DNA from 4 places in the Streptomyces sp. NPDC110618 genome. Region 4 is predicted to be linked to each of the others. Evidence: predicted binding sites of a transcription regulator. Region 4 holds the regulator's gene; each other region holds the start of a gene.
The links. The regulator HspR, encoded in region 4, represses chaperone genes until heat shock. The targets are predictions, from matches to a motif close to TTGAGNNNNNNNNNCTCAA.
Positions count from the first base shown of each region.

Region 1: a site for HspR is predicted at 1,806-1,824, ahead of lon (endopeptidase La). Genes of this name have one in related genera too.
Region 2: a site for HspR is predicted at 3,141-3,159, ahead of clpB (ATP-dependent chaperone ClpB). Genes of this name have one in related genera too.
Region 3: a site for HspR is predicted at 1,801-1,819, ahead of dnaK (molecular chaperone DnaK). Genes of this name have one in related genera too.

Region 1 is NZ_JBVKBN010000014.1:45,763-50,663, reverse strand. It holds gene lon (endopeptidase La) at 1-1,783, opposite strand, end outside; gene ACZ7L7_RS23500 (hypothetical protein) at 1,955-2,920, opposite strand; gene ACZ7L7_RS23495 (spermidine synthase family protein) at 3,078-3,755, shown strand; gene ACZ7L7_RS23490 (response regulator transcription factor) at 3,889-4,626, shown strand; gene ACZ7L7_RS23485 (HAMP domain-containing sensor histidine kinase) at 4,623-4,901, shown strand, end outside.
Region 2 is NZ_JBVKBN010000027.1:2,455-7,355, forward strand. It holds gene ACZ7L7_RS32850 (helix-turn-helix transcriptional regulator) at 1-803, opposite strand, end outside; gene ACZ7L7_RS32855 (helix-turn-helix domain-containing protein) at 800-1,810, opposite strand; gene ACZ7L7_RS32860 (hypothetical protein) at 1,941-2,204, shown strand; gene ACZ7L7_RS32865 (Rieske (2Fe-2S) protein) at 2,201-2,539, shown strand; gene ACZ7L7_RS32870 (pyridoxamine 5'-phosphate oxidase family protein) at 2,690-3,100, opposite strand; gene clpB (ATP-dependent chaperone ClpB) at 3,221-4,901, shown strand, end outside.
Region 3 is NZ_JBVKBN010000001.1:307,403-312,303, forward strand. It holds gene ACZ7L7_RS01310 (CorA family divalent cation transporter) at 1-1,007, shown strand, start outside; gene ACZ7L7_RS01315 (glycerophosphodiester phosphodiesterase family protein) at 1,014-1,763, shown strand; gene dnaK (molecular chaperone DnaK) at 1,865-3,736, shown strand; gene narI (respiratory nitrate reductase subunit gamma) at 3,771-4,496, opposite strand; gene narJ (nitrate reductase molybdenum cofactor assembly chaperone) at 4,493-4,901, opposite strand, start outside.
Region 4 is NZ_JBVKBN010000045.1:533-5,433, forward strand. It holds gene ACZ7L7_RS37045 (substrate-binding domain-containing protein) at 1-714, opposite strand, end outside; gene ACZ7L7_RS37050 (fibronectin type III domain-containing protein) at 963-2,360, shown strand; gene ACZ7L7_RS37055 (hypothetical protein) at 2,402-2,710, opposite strand; gene ACZ7L7_RS37060 (heat shock protein transcriptional repressor HspR) at 2,810-3,259, opposite strand; gene dnaJ (molecular chaperone DnaJ) at 3,266-4,447, opposite strand; gene grpE (nucleotide exchange factor GrpE) at 4,475-4,901, opposite strand, start outside.

The DNA of each region.
Region 1 (4,901 bases), on a different contig from region 4:
CGTGGTGCGGGCGCCCGATCAGACCGCGCAGGTCGTCCCCGGTCACCGTGAACGGCAGCTCCCGGTCGCCCAGTTCGTGCTGGGCGGCGACCTTGCGCAGCAGCCGGGCGATGGAGCGCTCCAGGTTCCGTACGCCCGCCTCACGGGTGTACTCGCCGGCGAGCTTGCGCAGCGCGCCCTCGTCGAGGGCGACCTCGTCCCCGCTCAGGCCCGCCCGCTCCAGCTGGCGCGGCAGCAGGTGGTCCCGTGCGATGACGACCTTCTCGTCCTCGGTGTAGCCGTCCAGGCGGACCAGCTCCATCCGGTCGAGCAGGGCCTCCGGGATGGCCTCCAGCACATTGGCGGTGGCGAGGAAGACCACGTCGCTCAGGTCGAGCTCGACCTCCAGGTAGTGGTCGCGGAAGGTGTGGTTCTGCGCCGGGTCCAGGACCTCCAGCAGGGCCGCGGCCGGGTCGCCGCGGAAGTCGGAGCCGACCTTGTCGATCTCGTCGAGCAGGACGACCGGGTTCATCGAACCGGCCTCCTTGATCGCCCGTACGATCCGTCCGGGCAGCGCACCGACGTACGTACGGCGGTGGCCGCGGATCTCCGCCTCGTCCCGGACGCCGCCGAGGGCGACCCGGACGAACTTGCGGCCCATCGCGTGCGCCACGGACTCGCCCAGCGAGGTCTTGCCGACACCGGGCGGACCGACCAGGGCGAGCACGGCACCGCCGCGCCGCCCGCCGACGACACCGAGACCGCGCTCGCTGCGCCGCTTGCGCACCGCGAGGTACTCGGTGATCCGCTCCTTCACGTCCTCCAGCCCGGCGTGCTCGGCGTCCAGTACGGCCTTGGCGCCCTGGATGTCGTAGGAGTCCTCGGTCCGCTCGTTCCACGGCAGCTCCAGCACCGTGTCCAGCCAGGTGCGGATCCAGGAGCCCTCCGGGGACTGGTCGCTGGCCCGCTCCAGCTTGTCGACCTCCTTCAGGGCCGCCTCGCGGACCGTCTCCGGCAGGTCGGCGGCCTCGACGCGGGCGCGGTAGTCGTCGGACTCCTCGCCCTCCGTCTCGCCGTTCAGCTCGCGCAGCTCCTTGCGCACGGCCTCCAGCTGGCGGCGCAGCAGGAACTCGCGCTGCTGCTTGTCGACGCCCTCCTGGACGTCCTTGGCGATGGTCTCGGCGACGTCCTGCTCGGCGAGGTGGTCGCGCAGGTGCTGGGTGGCGAGCTTCAGCCGGGCCACCGGGTCGGCGGTCTCCAGCAGCTCCACCTTCTGCTCGGTGGTGAGGAAGGGCGAGTAGCCGGAGTTGTCGGCGAGCGCCGAGACGTCGTCGATGGCCTGGACCCGGTCCACGACCTGCCAGGCGCCGCGCTTGCGCAGCCATGAGGTGGCGAGCGCCTTGTACTCCTTCACGAGTTCCACGACATTCCCGGGCAGCGGATCCGGCGCGCGGTCGTCGACCACGGTGCCCTCGACCCACAGGGCGGCACCCGGCCCGGTCGTCCCGGCGCCGATCCTCACCCGCTCCCGGCCCCGGATCAGGGCGCCCGGGTCACCGTCGGCGAGCCGTCCGACCTGCTCCACGGTGCCCAGCACACCGGTACTCGCGTACGTGCCGTCGATGCGCGGCACCAGCAGCACACGGGGCTTGCCCTGCGCGTTGCGGGCGGCGGCCTGCGCGGCCTCCACGGCGGCGCGCACATCCCCGTCGTTCAAGTCCAGCGGGACCACCATCCCGGGCAGCACGACCTCGTCGTCGAGGGGCAACACGGGCAGGGTGAGCGGGATGGACGTCGAAGCCATGATCTCCCCTTCGGCAGTCAAGTTGAGTTATGTCGACTCAATGCATGACGGCCGCGGATTGTTCCCGAGCCTTTGTTCGCTGTGAGCGATCACGCCGACGGGCCGGTGACCTGCCAGAACAGGGCCGGTCCCCGCCCCATTCCCGCTACAGATGAACCCGCCTCACTCCCGCTACAGACAAAGGGGGTGCCGACCCGCCGCCACCCGGTCGTACACCGCCCGGATCCGCGGCCGCCGTACAGCCGGGTGCCGGGCCAGAGCACTCAGGAAGATCCGCCGGTCCGGTTCGAAGAAGTACCCGGGGAGCGGGGGCAGGGGGTAGTCGTCGCGGAGGACCCCGGGCGGGAGCGTCCCCGAAGCCGGGAGGGGCGAGGTCTCCGGGGGCTCGGTCAGGTGGGCCCAGACCTCGGCGGACAACGGGGCCACGGGGACCTCCGCCTCGGGCCGCCACGGCTCACCCGTCACCGGGTCCCGGGGGACCAGGACGATGTCGTCACCGGCGACGGGAACGCCCGGACCCGCCAGGCCCACCGACTTCCGCACCGGCCCCGGCAGCACCCGCTCGGCCCCGCGCGCGAACGTCTCCGCGAGCAGGCCGCCCGCCGGGAAGGTCACGGGATCACCCTCCGCGGCCACCACCAGGTGCGCCAACGCCACCGCGACCGCCGCCACCCAGCGCCCGTCCCAGCCTCCGCACGGTTCGATCGGCGGACGGGCCCGCACCTCGGGCGCGGGATCGGACCCGTCGTCCAGCGGGACACGGCGTACCGCGTCGGGCTCCAGCCACACCGCCTGCCACAGCCCGCAGTCGTCCACCCGCGTGCCCACCGCCGACCCGCACCGCCCACAGGCCAGGTTGGGCCCGTCCCTGCCGTCCAGGCCCATGCAGTACCCGTCGCAACGCTCCGGGATCACCACCGTGCCGCGCGAGTCACCGGGCGCGACGGCGATGCGGCCCGCCGCGCCGAAGGACACCGAGTACTCCGGCGCGTACACGCCACGGGCGACGGCCTCGGCCTCCCCGACCTCCTCCCAGCGCCGGTACGGCGGGCCCGAGGGCAGCGGGTCGACGGCGTAGAGGCCCTGTTCCATCAGCGGCGGCAGCAGCTCGTGCCAGGACGAGTGATGGGCGTGCACGGGTAACGCGACCCGGGACACCGCGGCCGTCAGCGGCGCATCACACCGGGCGCACCCGAAAACATCCACGAACCCTCCCCTGTACCGGGGGGATTCTCCACATGCCGGTCCACGCCTCCCAGCGATTTTCACGCCGCGGACCTGACAGGATGAGCGGATGCCCACTTCGTACGACATCCCTGAAGTCCTGGACCGTCGCGAAGGCCCCTACGGCGAGGTCGTGCTGCGGCGGCACGGGGAGCTGCTGCAGATCATCGCCAACGGCTGTTTCCTGATGGACACCTCCGACGGCCGCTCCGAGCGCCTGCTCGTCGACGCGGCGCGGGACGCGCTGGACGACCGCACCGACCCCGCCGTACTGATCGGCGGCCTGGGCGTCGGGTTCTCGCTCGCACACGCCGCGGCCGACCCGCGCTGGGGACGGATCACCGTGGTGGAACGCGAATCGGCCATTGTCGACTGGCACCGCTCGGGCCCTCTGTCCGGGCTCACCGAAGCGGCCCGACGGGATCCGCGTACCCGGATCCTCGAAATTGACCTGATCAACTACGTCATTGAGACATCCGACACGTTCGACGCACTGTGTCTCGACATCGACAACGGCCCCGGCTGGACCGTCACGGACGGGAACAACAGCCTCTACTCGGACTCCGGACTGGCAAGCTGCGCACGGCTGTTGAACCCCGGCGGGGTGCTCGCCGTGTGGTCGGCACAGCCCTCTCCGGAATTCGAAGAATCCTTGCGGAATGCCGGGTTCAATCAGGTGCGTACCGAAGAGATCCCCGTTGCCCGGGGCGTTCCCGACGTCGTGCATCTCGCCGTCCGACCTGGATAGCCGAGCCACCGTGACTCCCCGTACGCTGCTGCCTTGGCGCGGATCATTCAAGCGTCAATCGCAGGCATGCTCGGGCATGTCGCACAAGACGGATCACCCCACGGATTCCGGAAAGCAACTTCAGGGGCGGGCGATGGAGCAGACACACACCTCCCACAACGGCACGGCGGCGAGCCCGGGCGCACAGCGCAGGGTTCTGGTGGTCGAGGACGATCCGACCATCGTGGACGCCATCGCGGCCCGCCTGCGTGCCGAGGGATTCCTCGTGCAGACCGCGGGCGACGGGCCGTCGGCCGTGGACACGGCCGAGGCCTGGCAGCCCGATCTGCTGATCCTCGACATCATGCTGCCGGGCTTCGACGGCCTGGAGGTCTGCCGCCGCGTGCAGGCCCAGCGCCCCGTGCCGGTGCTGATGCTGACGGCCCGCGACGACGAGACCGACATGCTGGTCGGCCTCGGCGTCGGCGCCGACGACTACATGACCAAGCCGTTCTCGATGCGGGAGCTGGCCGCCCGCGTGCACGTCCTGCTGCGCCGGGTGGAGCGGGCCGCGATCGCCGCCTCCACCCCGCGCAGCGGCATCCTGCGGCTGGGCGAGCTGGAGATCGACCACGCCCAGCGCCGGGTCCGCGTGCGCAGCGAGGACGTCCACCTCACGCCCACCGAGTTCGACCTCCTGGTGTGCCTGGCCAACACCCCGCGCGCGGTGCTCTCCCGCGAGCAGCTCCTGGCGGAGGTGTGGGACTGGGCCGACGCCTCCGGCACCCGGACCGTCGACAGCCACATCAAGGCCCTGCGCCGCAAGATCGGCGCCGAGCGCATCCGTACCGTGCACGGCGTGGGCTACGCCCTGGAGACCCCGACGCCATGAGCGAGGGGCCGGCGCGGAGAGGCCCCGGGGAGCCCTGGGGCGGCGTACGCCCGTTCTCGATCAAGACCAAGCTCGGCGCGCTGGTCGTCATCTCGGTCCTGATCACCACGGGTCTGTCGATGATCGCGGTGCGCACCCAGACCGAGCTGCGCTTCATCACGGTCTTCTCGATGATCGCCACACTGCTCATTACGCAGTTCGTGGCGCATTCGCTCACCGCGCCGCTGGACGAGATGAACGCGGTGGCCCGCTCCATCTCGCACGGCGACTACTCG
Region 2 (4,901 bases), on a different contig from region 4:
CGCTGCCGGGGCGTGATGCCGTCCGGGGGACGCTGCGCGGCCCTCTCGGGGTACAGCGGGGTGGCCAGCCGCCACAGGCGGTCGAAGGCGGTGGCGAGGAACTCCACGAGGGCCGGCTGGCGGATCTCCAGGGCGAGCGAGCGGTGGGCGTTCGCGGGGATGAAGGCCACCGCACGGTCCATGATCAGCAGACGGTCGGTGACCTCGTCGAGGGTGCGGGCCTCCGCGTCGCCCTTGAGCTGCTCGTAGCGGGCCCGGACGGAGGGCGAGTGGCGCAGCGTGTGCTGGTAGATGGTGCGGATGCGGCCGCCGCGGTCGAGGAACTCCTGGTCGCGGGTGAGGGCGTCGGCCCGGGAGTCGGGCGCGGCCTGGGTGTGGCTGATGTGCGGCTGGATGGCGAGCAGTTCGCCGGAGCTGTCGGCCATTATCGCGGTGATGGTCTGCCGGATGCGGTCGAGCCCGCTGTGCACGCTGATGGTGGGGGTGCCCTGCGCTCCGGTGCGTCTGCTGTCGATGCGGATCAGCGGCGCGAAGACCTCCACCAGCCGGGCCTCGGCCCGCCGTTGCCGGGCGACGTCCTCGGCGATGGTGTGCAGCAGGCGGGGCAGGGCCAGCACGGGCGCGACCGGGCATAACCAGCGGGTGTCGTCGAGGTCGGGGTGGAGCAGCCCGGCCCGCAGGAGGCAGGGCAGGTCCGCCGCCTCGCCCGCCGGGACCCGGCCCTCGCGCAGCGCACGGCTGTACAGGGCCACCCCCGCGGCGCAGATGTCCTCGTCCGTGGCGTGCCGGTGCTGCACGGTCACAGGTGGCTGTCCTGTCCAGGCACGGTGCGGTCCTGGTCGAGGATGCCCGACTGGGCTATGAGATAGCCGAGCTGGGCGCGGCTGCCGCTGCCGAGGGCGGTGGCGAGCTTGGCTATGTGGGCGCGGCAGGTGCGTACGTTCATCCCCAGGCGGCGGGCGATGGCCTCGTCGACGTGGCCCTCGACGAGCAGCTTGGCGATGGAGTGCTGGATCTCGGTGATGCCGTCGGTGTCGGTCTCGTACGGGGCGCCGGTGCTCAGCGGGACGGCGCGGCCCCACATGAACTCGAAGACCTTGATGAGGTAGCGGACGAGTCCGGGGTGGCGCAGTTCGAGGGCGACCTCGCCGTCGGAGCGGGTGGGGATGAAGGCGACGGTCTCGTCGCAGATGATCAGCCGCTCGACGAGTTCGTCGATGGTGCGGTACTCCACCTTGCCGTCGGTGAACTGGGAGACGTACGCGAGGGTCTCGGGGCTGTAGCGGGCGGGGTGCTGGTAGAGGGTGCGGATGCGGCAGCCGCGCTCGATCAGCGGGCGGTCGCGCTCCAGGGCCTGGTTCAGGGTGTGCTCGGGGCGGCGGCGCATCGGCTGGACCGTGAGCATCTCGGTGGTGCACTGGGCGGTGGCCAAGTCGAGGGCGGCGTTGATCCGCTCGATGCCCTCCAGCACGGTGATGGAGTGGGTGGTGGCCGGTGCCTGTGCGCTGAGCGTCATAAACGGCTCGAATGCTTCGGCGAGTTCGATGGACAGCCGGCGCTGTGCGCTGATCTCGCGCTCGATCGGGTTCATCCGCTGCGCCAGCGCGACCGACGGGGGGACCGGTCGCAGCCAGTTCGCGTCATCGGGGTCGGGATGAAGGAGGGCGAACTCCATCAGACAGGGCGCGGGTTCGACGTCCGCGCGGGTGATCCGTCCCGTCCGGAGTGCGTTGCCGTAGAGACGACGGCCTTCGTCGCAAAGCTCCGTCAGCGCGTGAGGATGTGTCCCCTTAGTCTCATTCGTGGCCAATTCTCCACCCCCCAGGGTCCTGAACGTGCAGGAACATGATGCACCGATCGTGTGGCCATGACGTGCCGGAATGGGCCATCGTCTTAATCGACGGGGGAGAGGTGACCTTCAGATGAGGACGAAGCCGACTATGCATAAGAAGATGCTTCGCTCGGCGCTTGCCGCCGCCTTCTCCGCCGTTGTGGCTGTTGGAGTGCTGGGTGGCCTGGCCGGGGCGAAGGGCGATGCCCGGGCGGACAGCAGCTGGCGTACCGCGACAGTGACCGTCGCCGGGGACAGTAGCTGGGTCGTCGCGGCCTCCGAGGCGCCGGGTGACAGCTCGTGGAGCTCCTCCAAGGTGCCCGGCGACAGCTCCTGGAGCACGGACGACAGCAGCTGGAGTGCTCCGGCATGACCACCCCACCCGACGACCGAACCTTCCGTCGCGAAATGGCCACCGCCTACCGCTCCGGATGGCACTTCATCGATCTTGTCACCGCGATCCCCCACCCCGGTGACTCGTTGATGGTGACCGTCTTCGGAGAACCGGTCGTCGTCACCCGGGACGAGGACGAGGACGTGCGGGCCTACCGGTGCCTGCGCCGGCCCCGGGGCGCGCCGCAGCCCGTGCGATGCGCCATCCGCTACGGAATGATCTTTGTGAACCTGGACCAGCGGGACCACCAGCAAGTGGTGGACCCGGGGGTCCCGGCACCCCGGACCATCTCAGCCACCCCCCGCAGTGCCTGACGCGATTCCCCCGTCGTAAAAGATCGCTCAGGTGCTTCCCCCCGCAGCGGCGTCACCGTGACCTGAACACGGTGACGCCGCTGTGTTTTGCGGGACATTTCCGGTTATCAACCAACATCCGCGGTGGCCGGAAGTCGACGGGCGGGCGGCTCAGCCGCGTCCCATGGCCCGCTCCAGCTCGATCTCGATCACCACGCGGTCCGGATTGGGGGCGGGCATGCGCTCGTAGCGCTCGGCGTAGCGCTGTACGGCGTCCGCGACCCGTTCCGGCTCGGTGCGCACCCGCGCCCGCCCCTCCAGCGTCGCCCACCGCCCGCCGTCCACCTGGCACACCGCGACCCGTGCCCCGTCCGGCCCGGCGGCCAGGACATGGGCCACCTTCCTGCTGTTCTTGTTCGTGATCACCCGGGCCAGCCGTGCCCCGGGGTCGTAGGTCACACCCACCGGCACCACATGGGGGCTGCCGTCCGGTCGCAGCGTCGTCAGCGTGCACAGGTGCCGTTCCCGCCAGAAGCTGAGGAACGGGGTGTCGGGCGCGCCCGGGTCCACGGAGTGAGTCATGGTGCCGGAACTTAGTCCGCGGAAGCCTCCCGGGACATACTTGAGTGGAATAGACTCAACTTTGTGTACGTTGGATGAGTCAGCGTGGACAGGGCTGTCGAACAGGAGGAGAGCGCACACGTGGACGCAGAGCTGACCAACAGGAGCCGGGAAGCGATCAACGCGGCCGGTAACCGGGCGCTGACCGAGGGGCACCCGGACCTCACGCCGGCCCATCTGCTGCTGGCTCTGCTCCAGGGCCAGGACAACGAGAACATCACCGACCTGCTCGCCGCCGTCGAGGCCGACCAGGCCGCCGTGCGTTCCGGCGCCGAGAAGGTGCTCGCCGGGCTGCCCAGCGTGACCGGGTCCACCGTCGCCCCGCCGCAGCCCAACCGGGAACTGCTCGCCGTGATCGCCGACGCGCAGGCCAGGGCCAAGGACCTCGGTGACGAGTACCTGTCCACCGAGCACCTGCTCATCGGTATCGCCGCCAAGGGCGGCCAGGCCGGGGACGTACTCTCCCGGCAGGGGGCCACCGCGGAGAAGCTGCTGGAGGCGTTCAGGAAGGCAAGGGGAGGACGCCGGGTGACCACCGCCGATCCGGAGGGCCAGTACAAGGCCCTGGAGAAGTTCGGTACCGATCTGACGGCCGCCGCGCGCGAGGGCCGGCTCGACCCGGTCATCGGCCGGGACCAGGAGATCCGCCGGGTCGTGCAGGTGCTGTCGCGCCGTACGAAGAACAACCCCGTGCTCATCGGCGAGCCCGGCGTCGGCAAGACGGCCGTCGTGGAGGGGCTCGCCCAGCGGATCGTGAAGGGGGACGTGCCCGAGTCGCTGAAGGACAAGCGGCTGGTCGCGCTGGACCTCGGCGCGATGGTCGCGGGCGCCAAGTACCGCGGTGAGTTCGAGGAGCGGCTGAAGACCGTGCTCGCGGAGATCAAGGACTCCGACGGGCAGATCATCACCTTCATCGACGAGCTGCACACCGTCGTCGGCGCCGGTGCGGGCGGCGACTCCGCCATGGACGCCGGGAACATGCTCAAGCCCATGCTCGCCCGCGGTGAGCTGCGCATGGTCGGCGCCACCACGCTCGACGAGTACCGCGAGCGGATCGAGAAGGACCCGGCGCTGGAGCGGCGCTTCCAGCAGGTGCTGGTCGCCGAGCCGACCGTCGAGGACACCATCGCGATCCTGCGCGGGCTCAAGGGCCGCTACGAGGCCCACCACAAGGTGCAGATCGCCGACAGCGCGCTGGTCGCCGCGGCCACCCTCTCCGACCGGTACATCACCTCCCGCTTCCTGCCCGACAAGGCCATCGACCTGGTCGACGAGGCTGCCTCCCGGCTCCGTATGGAGATCGACTCCTCGCCCGTGGAGATCGACGAACTCCAGCGCGCCGTCGACCGGTTGCGCATGGAGGAGCTGGCGCTGAGCAAGGAGACCGACCCGGCCTCCCAGGAGCGCCTGGAGCGGCTGCGCCGCGACCTCGCCGACAAGGAGGAGGAGCTGCGGGGGCTCACCGCACGCTGGGAGAAGGAGAAGCAGTCCCTCAACCGGGTCGGTGAACTCAAGGAGAAGCTCGACGAGTTGCGCGGCCAGGCCGAACGGGCCCAGCGCGACGGCGACTTCGACACCGCCTCCAAGCTGCTGTACGGCGAGATCCCCTCCCTGGAGCGGGACCTGGCCGCCGCCTCGCAGGCCGAGGAGGAGGCCGCCAAGGACACCATGGTCAAGGAGGAGGTCGGCGCCGACGACATCGCCGACACCGTGGCCGCCTGGACCGGCATCCCCGCCGGGCGCCTGATGGAGGGCGAGACGC
Region 3 (4,901 bases), on a different contig from region 4:
CCTGCTTCGACCGGACCGACTTAACCTGGGGGGACCAGCCGCTCCTGGACGCCCTGCGCGCCCGCCTCGGGCTGCCGCAGCCGCTCACCTTCGGCCTCAACGTGCACCAGCTCGTCTTCCCCGGCGGCCGACTGCGCGAGGAACTCCTCGCCCACACCGACCAGTCCCACCGCTCCGCCCTGCTCAACGGCATCGTCTACCGCGGCATGATGCCCGCCGAGGGCGCCGACCGGCTCACCGTGAGCATCCCGCCCAACCTCAGGAACCACGGCGTCACCCTCTCCGCCCACGGCCGCGGCGTCTCCGTACAGGCGGGCTGGGCCCCGCACGTGGAGAACGGCCTTGCCGTGGTCGCGCTCGGCATGATCTCCGCGCTGGCCGTCCTGCAGCGCACCCGGCTCGCCGCGTTCGCGATGATGAAGGAGAACGAACAGGCGCTCACCGACTCGCCCTCCGAGGTCCGCGCCCTGATCTCCCGGCTCTCCGACGGCGTCAACGAACTCCAGCTGGACCTCGCCTTCGGCGTCGAGGCCTACGTGGACAGCCTGCTGATCCCGGAAATGCTCACGGAGAGCTTCCAGTCGTCGCTGCGCGACGCCCTCGGTATCCGCGACAGCCTCGACAACTCCGCCCGCATGGTCGAGCGGCTCACCTCCGTCATCAACGCCCGCTCCGCCGCCCTGGACGCCGCCCTCGCCGAACGCGACGAGCGGCAGAACCGCGTCATCTCCGTGCTGGTCGCCGCGGCCACTCTGATCGCCCTGCCGCCGACCCTGCTGCTCGCCTTCTTCGGCGTCAACGCCACCGATGTCGACGACAGCCACTCCATCCTCGACCTCGGCCGCTATGGCACCGCGTACGCTCTGGCCTGGCTGCCGTTCATGATCCTCGCCGTGATCGGCTACCTGTCGCTGCGCAGGGCGGGCCGGGGGCCGCGCAGCCTGCTGCCCCGCTCCGGCGACCCGACCGCGCCGGTGCCCGCGCCTCGTACCTCGTCCGGGAGTTGACCGACCATGCCGCGACAGCCCGCCGTCTCCGCCCACCGGGGCGGCTCCGAACGCGCCGGTGCCGCCACCTGGGAGGCCTACGAGGACGCGCTGCTCAGCGGCGCGGAGTACGTCGAGTTCGACATCCGGCGCACCGCCGACGGCGTCCTCGTCGTCTACCACGACGCCCGCGTCGACCACACCGGGCCGCTGCTGTCGGCGATCGGCCACGCCGAGTTGAGCGAGCGCGCCGGGTACCCGGTGCCGGTGGTCGACGACGTCATGGCACTGATCGCCGGGAAGCTGATCGGCCACCTGGACCTGAAGGAGACCGGCTACGAGCGCGAGGTGATCGACCGGGCGAACGCCCTGCTCGGCCCGGACGCCTTCGTCGCCACCACTCTGGAGGACCGTTCCGTCGCCGCGATCACCCAGGCCTTCCCGGGCGCCCGAACCGCCCTGTCGCTGGGCCGCGACCGGGACGAGATCGGCTGGCTGCGGCTGCCCGGCACCCGGATCAGCGAGCTCTGGCCGATGCGCCGGGTGCGCGCCTGCGGCGCGGCCGGGGTCGCCGTCCACCAGCGGCTCGCCCGCGCGAACGTGCTGCGGGAGGCCACCCGGCACGGCCTGTTCACCATGGTCTGGACCGTCAACGACGACGCCTCCATGCGGGCCTTCCTGAACCATCCGCGGGTGGACGTGCTGATCACGGACCGTCCGCGGCGCGCGGTGGCCCTGCGCGACGAGCCCCGCGAGCCGGAGCGCGTCACCGGCTGAGCGCCCCGCCCGCGCCCCGCACGGTCCCGAGGCACCATTGACAACAGCCCACTCAAGTTTTGTGCTGGAGTTCGGGACGTGCCTGGCGGAAGGGGACTGCGATGGGACGTGCGGTCGGTATCGATCTGGGAACCACCAACTCCGTGGTGGCCGTGCTGGAGGGCGGCGAACCCACCGTTGTCGCCAACGCGGAAGGGGCCAGGACCACCCCCTCGGTCGTGGCCTTCGCCAAGAACGGCGAGGTCCTCGTCGGCGAGGTGGCCAAACGGCAGGCGGTGACCAACATCGAGCGCACCGCCCGCTCGGTCAAGCGGCACATGGGCGACAGCGGCTGGCGCTTCCCGCAGGAGGGCTCCGTCGACGGCACCCGCTACCGGGCCCAGGAGCTGTCCGCGCGGGTGCTGCAGAAGCTGAAGCGGGACGCCGAGTCCTACCTCGGCGAGGACGTCACCGACGCCGTGATCACCGTCCCCGCCTACTTCGACGACACCCAGCGGCAGGCCACCAAGGAGGCCGGGGAGATCGCGGGCCTGAAGGTGCTGCGGATCATCAACGAGCCCACCGCCGCCGCCCTCGCCTACGGCCTGGACCGGGGCGAGGAGCAGACCGTCCTGGTCTTCGACCTCGGCGGCGGCACCTTCGACGTCTCCCTGCTGGAGATCGGTGACGGGGTCATCGAGGTGAAGGCCACCAACGGCGACACCCACCTCGGCGGCGACGACTGGGACCAGCGGCTCGTCGAGCACCTGGTGAAGAAGTTCAAGGGCCAGTACGGCATCGACCTCGGCAACGACAAGATGGCGCTGCAGCGGCTGCGCGAGGGCGCCGAGAAGGCCAAGATCGAGCTGTCCAGCTCCTCCGAGACCACCATCAACCTGCCCTACATCACCGCCTCCACAGAGGGGCCGCTGCACCTGGACGAGAGGCTGACCCGCGCCCAGTTCCAGGAGCTGACCGCCGACCTCCTCGACCGCTGCAAGACCCCCTTCCACCAGGCGGTCAAGGACGCCGGCATCAAGCTCTCCGCGGTCGACCACGTCATCCTCGTCGGCGGCTCCACCCGCATGCCGGCCGTCACCGACCTGGTCAAGGAGCTGACCGGCAAGGACCCGCACAAGGGCGTCAACCCTGACGAGGTGGTCGCCGTCGGCGCCGCCCTCCAGGCGGGTGTGATCCGCGGCGACGTCAAGGACGTGCTGCTCCTCGACGTCACCCCGCTGTCCCTCGGCATCGAGACCAAGGGCGGCATCATGACCAAGCTGATCGAGCGCAACACCACGATCCCGACCCGGCGTTCGGAGATCTTCACCACCGCCACCGACAACCAGCCCTCCGTCGGCATCCAGGTCTACCAGGGCGAACGCGAGATCGCCGCCTACAACAAGAAGCTCGGCGTCTTCGACCTGACCGGGCTGCCGCCCGCGCCGCGCGGGGTGCCGCAGATCGAGGTCGCCTTCGACATCGACGCCAACGGGATCATGCACGTCTCCGCCAAGGACCTCGGCACGGGCAAGGAACAGAAGATGACCGTCACCGGCGGCTCGGCCCTGCCCAAGGAGGACATCGACCGCATGATGCGGGAGGCCGAGCAGTACGCGGAGGAGGACCGCAGGCGCCGCGAGGCCGCCGAGACCCGCAACCAGGCCGAACAGCTCGTCTACCAGACCGAGAAGTTCCTGCGCGAGAACCCCGAGAACGAGGCCAAGGTGCCCTCCGAGACCCGCTCCGAGGTGGAGTCCGCGATCACCGAGCTGAAGGGCCTCCTCGAACGGGAGGCGGGCACCGCCGAGTTGCGCGCCGGGATCGAGAAACTCGCCGCCGTCAGCCAGAAGATGGGCCAGGCGATCTACGCGCAGGCGCAGACCCCGTCCGGGTCCACCGGCCCGCAGGACGACACGCCCGCCGACGAGGAGGGCGTCGTCGACGCGGAGATCGTCGACGACGACAAGGACGCCAAAGGCGGCGCCGCCTGACGGCTCGGGGCAGGCGGGAGTTTGAAGACAGGACCTAGCGGCGCATCGTCTCCTCCCAGCCCCGCCGCTCCGGCCGCGGCCCGAGCTGCTTCGGGTCGCGGCTGCGGTAGACGATGTACGGCCGGAACAGGTACTGCACCGGCGCGCTGAACATATGCACCAGCCGGGTGTAGGGCACCAGCGCGATCAGCGCCATGCCGATCACCGCGTGCACCTGGTAGGACACCGGCACGCCCTCCATCCGCTCGATGTCGGGGCTGAGCGTGAACAGGCTGCGGGCCCACGGGGCGATGGTGTGCCGGTAGTTGTAGCCGTCGCCGGAGGCGTGCGCCAGCTTGGCGATCATGCCCATCACGATCGCCGCGGCCAGCACCAGATACATCAGCTTGTCGTTGACGGTCGTCGCCCGGAACACCGGCGCCCGGGTGCGGCGCCGGTAGATCAGCAGCGCGATCCCCACCACGGTGAGAATCCCGGCGGCGGTACCGCCGTACAGGGACAGCAGGTGGTAGGTGTGCTCGCTCACCCCGACGGCGTCCGTCCACGACTCCGGGACGAACAGCCCGACCAGATGGCCCACCAGCACGAACAGGATGCCGTAGTGGAAGGCGGGCGAGGCGATGTTGAGCAGCTTGGACTCGTAGACCTGGGAGGAGCGGGTGGTCCAGCCGTACTTGTCGTAGCGGTAGCGCCAGATCAGCCCGGCGATGAGCAGGGTGAGGGCGACGTACGGCAGGACGCCCCAGAGGAGTGTGGTCATCGGCGTACTCCCGCGCGTGCGGTCGGCAGCGCCGCGCACACCGCGTCCAGGACGCAGGCGTACGGTGTGCCGAAGTCGGTGAGCCGGGTGCGCAGTTGCTCCAGGCCGTCACGGTGCTCGGTGAGCAGGTCGGTGTTGCCGGTGCGGGCGGCGAACTCCAGGACGGCGGGCAGGAAGTCGGGCAGCTCCTCGCCGCTGAACTCCAGCCCGTGCTCGCGGTAGACGTCCTTGAAGCGCACCAGCGACATCCCGCGCCGTCGGGTGTCCCCGTCCCGCCACCAGCTCAGGTACAGGCTGTGCCGGTTCTTGAAGTCGAAGACCTGCACATAGTGCGCGGCCAGCTCCTGGGGAGGGGTGACGGCCGCGTGGTCGGTGAACTCCCGCAGTTGCGGGGCGGCTTCGCGC
Region 4 (4,901 bases):
GTCGTTGGCGGCGTAGACGGCGGCGATGTTGTCGACACCGATCTTCGCGATGTCCTGGGCCATGTGCTCCTGGGCGTTCTCCGGCTTCCAGTCCTTGACGTCGTGGGTCGCGGCGATCGTCACCTGGCCGTTGAGCTCGGAGAGCGCGCCCGACTTGAACTGCGCGGCGTTCGGGTCGGTGGGCGAGCCGTTCATCATGACGATCTTCGTCGAGGTGTCGACGTCACCGCCGAGCGCGGCCATCAGGGAGCGGCCCTGCACCTCGCCGACGAGCTCGTTGTCGAAGGAGATGTACGCGTCGATCGGGCCCTGGGCGAGGCGGTCGTAGGCGATGACCGGGATACCGGCCTGCTTGGCCTTCTCCACCGTTCCGGCGATGGACTCGGCGTCCACGGCGTCCAGCAGGATGACGTCGACCCGGTCGTCGATCATCTTCTGCATCTGGTTGGTCTGGGTGGCGGCGCTCGCGTCGGCGTTGGCGTAGACGACCTCGCCCTTGTTCTCCGTGAGCTCGGCCACCGTGGCCCGGACGATCGGGTGGTCGAACTTGTCGTACCGCGTGTTCGCCTTCTCCGGCAGCAGCAGCCCCACGGTGATGTCATCACCCTTGGTCGGGCTCGCGTCCGCACTGTCGCCCGTCACACCCAGGGCGCCACAGGCGGAGAGCGAAAGGGTCAAAGAGGACGCGGCCACGCATATGGCGATACGACGCATTGGGGAGCTCACTTCTGGTGCCTTCCGGACGCGGGCGCAGCATTGCGACCCAGGTGACTGAAAAGCCAACGCGGGACCGGGCCCCAGCGTCAAGCGGAATCACTTAACGAGTGCGCAACGCCACGCTCCGCTTGGCTTGTGAAGGTCTGACGGAATCCCCTCCAACTGGCCTTTACCTCCCCTCCGTACAACCAACGCGCCCCCTCGCGAGTCGTGATCACGACAGTGCACGACCTCCAGAGGACCGAATGAACCCAGCCAGATGCACGGCGGCCGTCGCCGTGCTCGCCACCGCGGCCGGCCTGCTGACCGCCGCCGCGGCCCCCGCTTCGGCCGCCACCTGCGCCTCGCCGGTGTTCAAGCGGACTTTCTACGCGAACACCACCTTTTCCGGCACGCCGAAGCGGACCGACTGCGACAGCGCGATCGACCAGAACTGGGGCACGGGCGCCCCGGCCTCGGGACTGCCGGGCAACTCCTTCGGCGTCCGCTGGACCGTGACCCGCGACTTCGGCTCCGGCGGGCCGTTCCGGCTCAGCGCGTCCGGCCTGGACGGCATCCGCGTCTACGTCGACGGCACGCGGAAGCTCAGCCTGTGGAAGAACGGCTCGGCCACGGTGTCCAAGAACGTCGACCTGACCCTCGCCAAGGGCAAGCACACCCTGCGGATCGACTACGTCAACTGGACGGGCTCCGCCAAGGTCAAGTTCTCCTACGCCCCGCGTACCTCCGCCTCCGTCGACAAGGTCGCCCCGCTCAAGCCCACGGGCGCGGCCGTCGCGTACGACAGGGCCACCGGCAAGGCCAGGCTGACCTGGTCGAAGAACAAGGAGATGGACCTCGCCGGGTACCAGGTCTACCGCCGCGAGAAGGGCGGCACCTACCCGTCGGCCCCGCTGGCGACGACGACCTCCGCCTCGTACACGGACAGTACGCTGCCCGTGACGGGCGCCGCCTACGAGTACACGGTCCGCGCCCACGACAAGGCCGGCAACAAGTCCTCCGCAACGGCGTCGCTCCCGGTCACCACGGCCGACCGGACGCCGCCCGCGGTGCCGGGCGGCCTGACCGCGTGGTCCGAGCCCGAAGGGCTGGACCTGAACTGGTCCCCCGTCACGGGCGCCGCGTCGTACCGGGTCTACCGATCCGCGGCCCCCGACGGCACGTACACGCGCCTGGCGACCACCACCGCGGCCACCCACATGGACACCACGGCCGCGGAGGGCGGGACCTACACCTACCGGGTCACCGCCCTGGACGCGGCGGGCAACGAGTCCGCCCGCTCCACCGCGGTCACCGCCCGGCGCGCCGACCTGACGCCGCCGCCGGCGGTGACGGGCGTGGAGGTCACCCCGACCGAGTACGGCTTCCACGTCACCTGGGACCCGAACCCGGCCCCGGACCTGGCGAACTACGTGGTCCGCCGGGGCGAACTCCAGGGCGACGAGGAGCAGCAGATCTGCTCCCTCTACCCCGGCTATTACGTCGGCCCGGACACCACCTCGTACCGCTACGAGACCGTCCCGGACGGCGAGGTGTCCTGCTTCATCGTCGACGCCGTCGACGACGACGGGAACTCCTCCTTCAAGTGGACCGGCGAGGCCCAGATCGTCGTGGCGACGGAACTGGACCTGACGCAGGAGTAGAACGGCCCGGGGCCGGGTCCGCGCGGACCCGGCCCCGGCTGTCACCACAGCGACAGATACGGCGACATCGCCGGATACCAGGCGAGCGCCGGCCACGGCAGCGCGCACACCCGCACCGCCGTCAGCGACCACCCGACGCGCCGGGGCCACACCTGCTCCCGCGACACCAGCGCGAGCGTCAGCACGAGTGACACGGCGAGCCCGATGCTCGCCGCCTCCATGTACGGCACATCCGCGAGGAACACATACGGGTCGTCCCGCCAGGTCCACAACGTCCTCGCCACGAGCAGGGTGGCCACCGCCTCCGCGGCGACGATCCACACCCTGGGTCCGGGGCGCGCGAGTATCACTCGGACTCCTTCTGCAGAGCCCGTGCAAGGGCTGGGAGGGCTGCGAAAAGGGGCCGCCGGTCCGAAGACCCGCGGCCCCTTGCGCGTACCGTACGCGCGTCAGTCGTTCTGCTGGCGCTTGGGGCGCCACACCACCAACGCGCTGGTCTGCTGCACTTCCTGGTACGGCACCAGGTCGCGGCGGTACGAGGCGTGCACCGCCGCCTCGCGCTGCTGCATCGCCGCCGCGGCCCCGTCGAGTGCCGACTGGAGTTCGGCGACCCGGGCCTGCAGCGCGGCGACCTGGTTCTGCAGTTCGATGATCCGCTTGATGCCGGCCAGGTTGATGCCCTCGTCCTGCGACAACTGCTGCACCGTGCGCAGCAGTTCGATGTCGCGGGCCGAGTAGCGGCGGCCCCGTCCGGCCGTGCGGTCCGGAGACACCAGGCCCAGCCGGTCGTACTGGCGCAGTGTCTGCGGGTGCAGGCCGGAGAGCTGGGCCGCCACCGAGATGACGTAGACCGGGGTGTCCTCGGTCAGTTCATACGGATTGCGTCGACGGCCGTCCATGTGGCATCAAGCTCCCTTCGCGGCCTGGAACAGCTCCGCCCGCGGGTCCTCGCCCGCGGTCGCCTCGCGATACGCCTCCAGCGCGTCACGAGCCTTCCCCGTCACGTCCTTCGGGACACGCACCTCCACGGTGACCAGCAGGTCCCCGCGCGTGCCGTCCTTGCGGACCGCGCCCTTGCCGCGGGCGCGCATGGTGCGGCCGTTGGGCGTGCCCGGGGGCAGCTTCAGGGTGACCGGCGGTCCGCCCAGGGTGGGCACCCTGACCTCGCCGCCGAGCGCCGCCTCGGGATACGTCACCGGCACCGTCACGGTCAGGTTGTCGCCCTTGCGGCCGAAGACCGGGTGGGAGTCGACATGCACCGTGACATACAGGTCACCGGCCGGGCCGCCCCGCTCGCCGGGCGCGCCCTTGCCGCGCAGCCGGATGCGCTGGCCGTCGTTGACCCCGGCCGGGATGCGCACCTGCATGGTCCGCGAGGACTTGGCCCGGCCGCTGCCCTTGCAGATCTCGCAGGGGTTCTCGGCGATCAGGCCACGGCCCTTGCAGTCCGGGCAGGGGTCGGTCAGCGAGAAGCCGCCGCCCGAGCCCCGGGCGACCTGTCCGGTGCCGACGCAGGTCGGGCAGACCCGCGGGTTGCCGTTCTTGTCGCCGGTGCCCGAACACGCCTTGCACGGAGACTGCGAGGACATCCTGAGGGGCACCGTGGCGCCCTCGATGGCCTCGGTGAAGGTGAGCGTGACCTCGGTGTCGATGTCCTGGCCGCGCCGGGGCTGCACCCGGGTGGTGCCGGACGAGCCCCGGTTGAACAGTCCCCCGAAGACGTCACCGAGCCCGCCGCCGAAACCGCCGGCGCCGGCGCCCCCGCCCGGCTGGGCACCCCCGAAGAGGTCGCTCAGGTCGAAGTTGAAGGAGCCGCCGCCCGCGCCCGGCCCCGGGCGGAAGCCGCCGTTGCCGAACAGGGCGCGGGCCTCGTCGTACTCCTTGCGCTTCTTGGGGTCGCCGAGGACGTCGTTCGCCTCGGAGATCTCCTTGAAGCGCTCCTCGGCCTTGGCGTTGCCCTTGTTGGCGTCCGGGTGGAACTCGCGCGCGAGCTTCCGGTACGCCTTCTTGATCTCGGCCTCGGTGGCGTCCTTGGGGACGCCGAGGACCTTGTAGTAGTCCTTCTCGATGAAGTCCTTGGTGCTCATCCCCGACGTCCCTCCTTCCTGCTGTGATCAGCCCTCTTCAGAGCCGTTGTCCTTCTCCTCGCCGGCCTCGGAAGGCTCCTCGGCCTTGACGTTCTGCGCGCCCGGCTGGGGCTCGGCGACGGCCACCCGCGCGGGCCGGATGGTGCGCTCGCCGATGCGATACCCCGGCTGGAGGATCGCGACGCAGGTCGTCTCGGTGACGTCCGGCGCGTAGGAGTGCATCAGCGCCTCGTGGATCGTCGGGTCGAAGGGCTCGCCCTCCTTGCCGAACTGCTGCAGACCCATCTTCGCCACGACGGTCTCCAGCGACTCCGCGACGGACTTGAATCCGCCGACGAGTTCGCCGTGCTCCCGCGCGCGGCCGATGTCGTCGAGCACGGGCAGGAGTTCGGTGAGGAGGTTCGCGATGGCGATCTCCCGCACCGTGATCCGGTCCCGCTCCACGCGGCGGCGG